Regions from separate parts of the Vibrio sp. R11-SG3-ISO3-SZ genome, predicted to be linked through region 2. Evidence: predicted binding sites of a transcription regulator. Region 2 holds the regulator's gene; each other region holds the start of a gene.
The links. Region 2 encodes MetJ, which represses methionine synthesis genes. Its sites were predicted from a motif close to TTAGACNTNTANANGTCTAA; they were not measured.

Region 1: a site for MetJ is predicted at 1,990-2,009, ahead of metH (methionine synthase). Genes of this name have one in related genera too.
Region 3: a site for MetJ is predicted at 1,760-1,779, ahead of metN (methionine ABC transporter ATP-binding protein MetN). Genes of this name have one in related genera too.

The regions. Positions count from the first base shown of each region.
Region 1 covers NZ_JCBDGX010000026.1:2,573-5,855, reverse strand. Annotated here, with positions in the region: gene metH (methionine synthase) at 1-1,941, opposite strand, end outside; gene AC6R1O_RS03455 (cation:proton antiporter) at 2,111-3,283, shown strand, end outside.
Region 2 covers NZ_JCBDGX010000036.1:5,041-8,323, reverse strand. Annotated here, with positions in the region: partial or broken gene AC6R1O_RS04970 (malic enzyme-like NAD(P)-binding protein) at 1-1,101, shown strand, start outside; gene metJ (met regulon transcriptional regulator MetJ) at 1,215-1,532, opposite strand; gene AC6R1O_RS04960 (O-succinylhomoserine (thiol)-lyase) at 1,793-2,959, shown strand; gene AC6R1O_RS04955 (bifunctional aspartate kinase/homoserine dehydrogenase II) at 2,959-3,283, shown strand, end outside.
Region 3 covers NZ_JCBDGX010000077.1:9,825-13,107, forward strand. Annotated here, with positions in the region: gene AC6R1O_RS09680 (methionine ABC transporter permease) at 1-630, opposite strand, end outside; gene metN (methionine ABC transporter ATP-binding protein MetN) at 620-1,654, opposite strand; gene gmhB (D-glycero-beta-D-manno-heptose 1,7-bisphosphate 7-phosphatase) at 1,955-2,506, shown strand; gene AC6R1O_RS09695 (MliC family protein) at 2,580-2,912, shown strand; gene treR (trehalose operon repressor TreR) at 2,979-3,283, shown strand, end outside.

The DNA.
Region 1 (3,283 bases), on a different contig from region 2:
TTCTTTGCCGACCCCTTTTTCGGCGTATTCGCCGGCAATATCCAATAAGCGCTCGGTAGCATCAGAGCGGCGGTTAAGCACCACATCCTCTACCGCTTCACGCAGCTTGTCTGGGACGTTGTCGTAAATTTCTAACTGACCGGCGTTGACGATGCCCATGTCCATGCCGTTCTTGAAACAGTGGTAGAGGAACACCGCATGAATCGCTTCGCGTACATAGTTATTACCGCGAAACGAGAACGATACGTTGGACACGCCACCTGAAATCATCGCATACGGCAGATCGCGTTTGATGTCTGCTACGGCCTCAATGAAATCAACAGCGTAGTTGTTGTGCTCTTCAATACCGGTGGCCACCGCGAAGATATTCGGGTCAAAAATGATGTCTTCCGGCGGGAAGCCCACTTCGTCAACCAAAATACGATACGCGTTCGTACAGATTTGGAGTTTACGCTCACGCGTCTCCGCCTGACCCACTTCATCAAACGCCATCACAATCACAGCGGCGCCGTAGCGTCGGATCAGCTTGGCCTGCTCAATGAATTTCTCTTTGCCTTCTTTGAGCGAGATCGAGTTAACGATGCCTTTGCCTTGGATGCATTTCAGACCCGCTTCAATCACCTCCCACTTCGACGAGTCAACCATAATCGGCACGCGGGAGATTTCAGGCTCAGAGGCGCACAAGTTAAGGAAGCGTACCATGCAGGCCTGCGCATCAAGCATGCCTTCATCCATATTGATATCGATGATTTGCGCGCCGTTTTCCACTTGCTGACGTGCCACTTCCAACGCTTCATCATACTGCTCTTCTTTAATAAGACGCTTGAATCGTGCCGAGCCCGTGACGTTAGTTCGCTCGCCGACGTTAATAAATAGCGTCTCTTTCTCAATAGTGAGCGGCTCTAACCCTGACAAACGGCACGCGACAGGGAGCTCTGGCAGAGCGCGCGGCGCTACACCATCGACCACACGAGCCATTTCACGAATATGCTCTGGCGTGGTACCACAACAGCCACCAATTAAGTTAAGAAAGCCGCTTTTCGCCCACTCCTCAACATGTTGTGCCATCTCTTGTGGCGACAAGTCATACTCACCAAACGCATTCGGCAAACCGGCGTTTGGGTGCGCCGAGACAAAAGACTCCGAAATACGCGAGAGTTCATCGACGTATGGACGCAGTTCATCAGGGCCAAGTGCGCAGTTCAAGCCAAACGATAACGGTCTAACGTGACGCAGTGAGTTGTAAAAAGCTTCGGTAGTCTGGCCAGAGAGCGTACGTCCAGAGGCATCGGTAATTGTCCCTGAAATCATCACAGGCAGGGTAATGCCGAGCTCTTCAAATACGCAGTCAACGGCAAACGCACACGCTTTGGCGTTGAGGGTGTCAAAAATGGTTTCGATAAGAATCAGATCGCTGCCGCCTTTGATTAGGGCACGCGTCGACTCAGAGTACGCCTCGACCAACTGATCAAAGCTGACGTTGCGATAACCTGGGTCGTTCACATCAGGAGAGATGGAACAGGTGCGGTTGGTTGGGCCCAATACGCCCGCGACATAGCGAGGTTTGTCCGGCGTTTTTGCCGTCCATTCATCGGCCGCCTCACGTGCAAGTTGGGCCGCTGCGAAGTTAATCTCTTCGCTTAAGCTCTGCATGTCGTAGTCGGCCATCGCAATCGTGGTGGCATTAAAGGTATTGGTTTCGAGAATATCCGCACCGGCTTCTAAATAGGCGCTGTGGATCTCTTTGATCAATGCAGGCTGAGTCAACACCAACAGATCGTTGTTCCCTTTTAAATCACAATGCCAATCGGCGAAACACGTACCACGATAATCTTGCTCTTCGAGCTTGTAACCTTGGATCATGGTGCCCATGCCACCATCGATCAAAAGTATCCGTTGTTGCAATTGCGCTTCGATTTGCTGCCTTACATTACTTCCCACAGTACTGCCTCATTCCTTTCGTTATTTCCCCATCCTATCACAGATCAAAAAGGAGTCTAGACGTCTAAACGGTAAAAATACGTCTCACACCACGGGTAAAAATCATTTGCTATTTGAACAAGTCAGTAACAAAATTCTTGTTCATAATTTGTTACATACTGGAACGCTCATGTCAGTCTACTACACACTCTGCTTTTTATCGGCTGCGGCAATGCTGATTGCCTTTGTAAACAGCAAGATAGGTAAAATGCAGACCACCATCGCCATCACAGCGGGCTCTATGGTGCTGTCGTTACTCATTTTGGTTGCAGGCCAAAATGATTGGTTCCAACTGACAGACATTGCGTCAAAGACGGTCGCCAGCATCAACTTCGAAGATTTTTTGTTGAAGGGGATTCTCGGCTTTCTCCTCTTCGCTGGCGGATTGGGTATCAAACTGCCCAACCTTAAAGATCAAAAATGGGAGATCACTGTCTTAGCCTTGGGCGCCACGCTGTTTTCGACGTTCTTCATCGGATTTGGTCTTTATGCTTTTTGCCAATGGCTGCACATTCCGTTTGATCTGGTGTACTGCTTACTCTTCGGGGCACTGATCTCTCCGACGGACCCGATTGCCGTGTTAGCGATCGTCAAAAAGCTCAAAGCCCCCAAACGTATCTCAACCCAAATTGAGGGAGAGTCCCTTTTTAACGACGGCTTTGGCTTGGTCATTTTCGTCACTCTTTACACCATCGCTTTTGGTCACGACACGCCGACACTAGGCAGCGTCACCTTGCTGTTCGCACAAGAAGCGATGGGTGGCATTGTGTATGGCTTTGCCCTAGGGCTCTTGTTCCACTACCTGATCAGCGCGACCGACGATCACTCTATGGAACTACTGCTGACCATCGGCATTCCCACCGCAGGTTATGCCTTTGCCGAGGTTTTGCATGTGTCGGGCCCGTTAGCAATGGTGGTCTCAGGAATCATGATCGGTAACTGGACGCGCTTTATCGGCTTTTCAAAAGAGAGTGAAGATCACCTCGACCATTTCTGGGAGCTGATCGATGAATTCCTCAACGGCGTCTTGTTCCTTTTGATCGGTATGTCGATGTTGCTGTTTGAATTCCATCAAGAAGACTGGATCATGATGGCGGTCGCCGTTCCTTTGGTCTTGCTTTCGCGTTATCTAAGCGTGTTTTTCTCTTACGTAGGGTTTAAGCGCTATCGCACCTACAACCCTTGGTCAGTCAAAATCCTTACCTGGGGTGGCCTAAGAGGTGGATTAGCGCTGGCCATGGCACTCTCCATTCCCTCTGGCATTTGGGTCATTCAAGATAAGCTGATTGACGTTAAAGAGATC
Region 2 (3,283 bases):
GCTCAAAACCCCGATAATGTCTATAAGTACACTGCAAAAGGCAATATGGTGGCAGTGATCTCCAACGGCACAGCGATTCTTGGCCTAGGTAATCTTGGCCCACTGGCATCAAAGCCCGTGATGGAAGGCAAAGCCCTGCTGTTTAAGCGCTTTGCAGGTTTGGACTCCATCGACATCGAAGTCAAACATCGCACCATCGATGAGTTTGTCGACACGGTCGCCAACATCGCGGATACCTTCGGCGGCATCAACTTAGAAGACATCAAAGCGCCAGACTGCTTTGAAATCGAAAAACAATTAATTGAACGCTGTGATGTGCCAGTCTTCCATGATGACCAACACGGTACCGCCATTGTGACGGCTGCTGGCATGCTAAACGCCATTGAGCTGCAAGGTAAAAAACTGGAAGACGCCGTGATTGTCTGTCTGGGCGCCGGTGCGGCTGCCATCGCTTGTATGGAGCTGCTGATCAAGTGCGGCGCGATGCGCGAGAAAATTTACATGCTGGATCGCAAAGGTGTGATCCACACTCGACGTGATGATCTCAACGAATACAAACAACTGTTTGCCAACAACACCGACAAACGTACGCTGCAAGATGTCATTGAAGGCGCCGATCTGTTCCTTGGCGTTTCTGGTCCTAACCTATTATCGCCAGATGATCTTAAATTGATGGCCGACAAACCCATCGTGTTTGCCTGCTCTAACCCAGATCCTGAGATCAAACCTGAGCTCGCTCATGATGTACGCAATGACCTCATTATGGGTACAGGTCGCAGTGACTACCCGAACCAAGTCAACAACGTACTTTGCTTCCCGTTTATTTTCCGTGGCGCACTGGATGTACGTGCTAGCGAGATCAACGATGAGATGAAGCTCGCTGCCGTAGCGGCGATCCGTCAACTGGCGAAGGAAGAGGTACCTGCCAATGTTCTGACCGCCGCGGGTGTGGATTCACTCTCGTTTGGCCCAGACTACATTATTCCAAAACCGATGGACCCAAGACTACTCCCCCGCGTCGCCAAAGCGGTCGCGTTAGCCGCGGTAGAATCCGGGGTGGCACGCATTGAGCTGCCTGACCATTACATGGATATCGAGTAACCTTGACGCCCACTACCAGCCACGACCTTTGTCTCTGGCTGAGCAAAAACAACAAAGCCGCTGACGATGTCAGCGGCTTTTGCATTCAAATTCGGTGCAAAACAGGGCGAGCGTTAGTCGTCAAACGCCTCAAACTCAATCCCCATCTCCGTCATCAGCTTTTTCACTTCAGCGGGAATATCATCTGGACGGTCTTTACGCAAATCTTCATCCGTCGGTAATGGTTGACCTGTGTAAGCGTGCAAGAACGCTTCACACAACAACTCACTGTTGGTGGCATGACGCAGGTTGTTGATCTGGCGGCGCGTACGCTCGTCTGTTAATACCTTAAGGACTTTAAGTGGGATGGAGACCGTGATTTTTTTCACTTGCTCACTTTTCTTACCGTGTTCTGCGTATGGGCTAATGTATTCGCCATTCCAGTCTGCCATTGCGCACCTTTATATTTGCGTATGAGTGTTTAAACCACAATTTTAACGGTATTTATGGCTACAAGCAAAGACATATAGACGTCTAGAAGTGTTGACGTCTTAAAAAATGAGAAGTAAAGTGGTTGGCGATAGGAGTGGAATCGGCCCAAACTGTGAGTGTGTCGCAGCACTACACCACATTGGGTGCCGGATACACCTGATAAGCAACAGGTATATCGCATTCCCTAAAACAAGTCACTACTGTTCGCAAGGAAAACGCTATGAGCACGCGCAAACCCGCCACCATCGCGGTACGTACTGGTATCGAGTCAGACACCCAACATCACGCTGTCGTTCCCCCTATTTATCTCTCGACCAATTACGGATTTCCGGCGTTTGGTGAAGTGCCGAAATACGATTACACGCGTTCTGGCAACCCGAACCGTGGCCTGCTTGAAACGGCGCTGTATGAATTAGAAGGTGGAGAAGGCGCAGTGGTGACCAACTGTGGCACCTCAGCGCTCAACCTTTGGGTGTCTGCGTTTGTCGGGCCAGATGATTTGATTGTCGCGCCACACGATTGCTACGGTGGCACCTATCGACTCTTCAATACCCGTGCGCAAAAAGGCGACTTCAACGTGTTGTTCGTCGACCAATCCGATGACGCAGCCTTGACCGCCGCCATCAACCAGAAACCCAAGCTTATCCTGTTGGAAACGCCATCAAATCCTTTGGTGCGTGTGGTGGATATCGAGAAAGTCTGCCAGCAAGCGAAACAAGTCGGCGCACTGGTCGCGGTTGACAATACCTTCTTAACCCCGATTTTCCAGAAGCCACTCGAATTGGGTGCGGATTTCGTTATTCACTCAACCACCAAATACATCAACGGTCACTCCGATGTGATTGGCGGCGTGGTGATCACCAAAACCAAAGCGCACGCTGAAGAACTGGCTTGGTGGGGCAACTGCATTGGGGCCACCGGCACGCCGTTTGATAGCTACATGACGCTGCGCGGCATCCGCACGTTAGGCGCACGAATGAAGGTGCATGAACAAAGCTCGGCAAACATTCTCGACTTTCTGAAAACAGAGTCACTGGTCGGCCGCATCTATCACCCAAGCTTGCCGGATCACCCTGGCCATGACATCGCTAAGAAACAACAATCAGGCTTTGGTTCTATGCTCAGCTTCGAGTTCGCTGGCAGCTTTGAAGAACTGAAACAGTTTGTCGGTGAGCTGAAACTCTTCTCTCTTGCAGAATCGCTAGGCGGCGTAGAAAGCCTCATTTGTCACCCAGCGTCAATGACCCACCGTGCGATGGGAGAAGCGGCGCTGGCCGAGGCAGGTGTCTCTCAGCAACTGCTGCGTCTGTCTGTCGGTCTTGAAGATGCCGATGACCTGATTGACGATCTCAAGCAAGCCTTTAACTGTGTGAAGGAGTCCGCGTAATGACGACATCGCGTCAACTGCATAAATTTGGTGGTAGCAGCTTAGCGGATCCGGAGTGCTACCGCCGGGTAGTCACCATACTCAAAGAATACTCTGGCAGCGATGATCTGATCGTTGTCTCAGCGGCCGGTAAAACCACCAATCATTTGATTGAATTTACCGAAGCGCTCTATAAAGACGGCCGCCTTGCCCATGAAGCGTTGCAGTCGGTACGACAATTCCAAACAGGGCTTATCGAAGCCTTGATTGACAGTGACGACGAACAAGCGCACATGCTGGCGACGCTCAAAGACGAGTTCACCACCCTCGGCGAATTAAGCGCCC
Region 3 (3,283 bases), on a different contig from region 2:
AATTTGAACCAGTACGATGAGCATCACCACTGTCACAGCCATGATGACTACATCGTAGCGGTGGAATCCGTAACGTATCGCGACATCACCTAGACCGCCGCCGCCCACTGTACCCGCCATTGCTGAGTAGCTCACCAATGTCACCAAAGTGATGGTGACGGAGTTGACGATGGTCGGCATCGCTTCAGGAAGCAATACTTTACTGATGATTTGCATTGGCGTCGCACCCATAGATTGCGCAGCCTCGACCAAACCGCTTGGTACTTCCAGTAGTGCGCCTTCAATCAGGCGAGCGACGAATGGAATCGCACCAATCGTGAGCGGCACGATGGCGGCGGTGGTACCGATAAAAGTGCCCACCAACAGTTTCGTCACAGGGATGATGGCAACCATCAACACCAAAAACGGCACGGAGCGACCAATATTGACGATTGCGCCCAACACACCATTGAGTTTGGTGTTTTCTAGTAGGCCACCTTTTTTGGTCGTGTGTAAGATAACGCCGAGAGGGATACCGACAGCAAAGCCCACGATACCCGCGACGGCGACCATGTAGAGGGTTTCCCACGTCGCGCCAATCAATAGCTTACTGTTAAGCTCGAGCCACTGTGAAATCGTGTTAAAGGACATAGCCAAGCACCTCTACCTTTACATTGTGTTCACGCAGAAATTCGATTGCTGCGTTGTCGTCTTGCTCATTACCAAATAGCTCGGCGACCATCATGCCGAATTTTACGCCACCGGCGTAATCTAAGTCTGAACTCAGAATGCTGACATCGATATTGAATTTACGCGCAATTTGGCTCATCAGCGGAGCATCGACGGTTGCGCCAGTGAATTCAAGGCGTACCAGAGGGTAGCTGCCTTCAACGCGGCTGCTTTGCAAGCGAGCCTCGTAATCTTCTGGGATCGACAAGTCGAGCGTAGAGCGAATAAATTGGTGCGCAAGCTCGGTTTTCGGATGAGCAAAAATATCACCAACCGTGCCTTTCTCCACCAATTCACCACCACCGATGATCGCCACTTGGTGACAAATGCTTTTGACCACGTCCATCTCGTGAGTGATCAAAAGCATAGTAATGTTCAGCTTGCGGTTGATCTCTTTTAACAGCTCAAGAATCGATTGAGTGGTCGCGGGATCGAGCGCGCTGGTCGCTTCATCACACAGCAGCACTTTAGGATCTGATGCGAGCGCACGAGCGATCGCAACGCGTTGTTTCTGACCACCACTGAGGTTTGACGGGTAGCTTTCATGCTTATCAGCAAGGCCGACCAGTTTGAGCAGTTCGGTTACCTTAGTGGTGATGGCGTTTTTGTCTTTGCCCGCCAGTTCAAGTGGCAGTGCGACATTATCAAACACAGTGCGGGATGAAAGCAGATTAAAGTGCTGGAAAATCATACCGATATTGCGGCGTGCTTGGCTCAGCTGTGATTTAGACAGTGTCGTCAAATCAACACCATCAACCTTGATTGAACCTGAGGTGGGCGCTTCCAACATGTTCACGCAGCGAATCAGTGTACTTTTCCCTGCTCCAGAAGAGCCAATAACACCGAAAATCGTTCCTTGAGGAACCGTAAGGTTAATGTCTTTCAGCGCATGGATTTCCTTGCTGCCCTGATAAAACACCTTGTTGACTTGATTAATTTCAATCATCAGTTAACCCGCTTGCAAATAACTTGGTGAGAAGTCGATTATTTTGAACTACCTCTCATTTGGTAGACGATGCTATGGGTTTGCAGGTTTAGTGTCAATAGATATTTTTACGGCTAGACGTCCAAACGCCTTTTTTCACTCTCTTGCGCGGAGATTGTTTCGTCATGAGATAGATAAGAAAGAAATAACGCGGGCAAATGGCCTTATTCACCGGCGCTAAAGCGATAGCGCTCGCCTTGCTGCAATTCGCTCGTTTTAAGGTATAATTCGAGCCAAACACAGCAGACAGAGACACATATTTTGGCAAAACCAGCAGTCTTTCTAGATAGAGATGGCGTCATCAACGTTGACCACGGTTACGTGCATGATGAGCATGATTTCGAGTTTATCGATGGCGTATTTGAGGCGACGAAGCAACTCAAGCAGATGGGCTACCTATTGGTGCTGGTGACCAATCAGTCGGGTATAGCCCGTGGCAAGTTTAGCGAAGATCGCTTCTTGTCGCTGACGCAATGGATGGATTGGAACTTTGTCGATCACGGTGTCGAGTTTGATGGCTTCTATTACTGTCCGCATCACCCTGATTATGGCGACGATCGGGATTGCGAATGTCGTAAGCCAAAGCCGGGGATGTTCCAGTCAGCGCAGCGCTTTCTCGATATCGATATGGCCAAATCGGTCATGGTCGGTGATAAGGCGCAAGATTTGATGGCGGCAGAGGCCGCGGGGGTAGGGCAGAAGATTTTGGTCCGCTCAGGCAAACCGGTGACCGAACAAGGTGAAGCGCTAGCAAGCGTGGTGCTTGATAGTCTTGCCGATGTGCCGCACTATCTAACAAATACCGTTAACTAACAAATACCGTTAACCAATAAAACCATTGATGGGCAACAAGCAGTCATGGGCACAAACACTCAAGGAGTCGAGTATGAACAAGCATTTAGCCTTGTGGGCAGTCGCGGGATTGATGTTGGGCTGCGCGCAAAGCGAGCAGGCGAGCGCGCCAGTAAAATTCCATACCTACCAGTGTGATGAGGGCAAGCAGTTTTCAGCCGCTTACCTTTCTGGTGAAGAGGCAGCACTGGTTAAAGTAGAGGGCAAATCGCTGCGTCTAACCCAGCTACCCTCAGGTTCGGGCAGCCGCTACGCGCTAATGGACGATGGTCAAGAAGTGACGCCGGCTGTCAATTTGGCCATCAAAGGCAACGAAGCGCGTTTGAACTATCAAGATCAGCGCTTTACCCAATGTGTCACTGATTAAATCCAAGTTACCGCACCTCAATAGCCAAGGCCTTCGCCTTGGCATGGCTTTTAATGACGTAGGAACATGAGCAAAAAACTCACCATTGTTGATATTGCCAAGCTGTCTGGCGTCGGAAAGTCGACCGTCTCACGCGTGCTGACCAATGACCCGAAAGTCAAACCGGAAACCCGCGCCAAAGTGGAGCGAGTGATTCAGGAGTCGGGTTATGTGCCGTCCAAATCGGCGCAATCGATGCGTGGTGGGCGACAAAAAGTCGTTGGGGTGATCATCTCTCGTCTTGACTCCCCTTCAGAAAACAGGGCAGTGAGCAGTATGCTTGCCGTTTTGTATCAACAAGGCTACGACGTGGTGATCATGGAGAGCCAGTT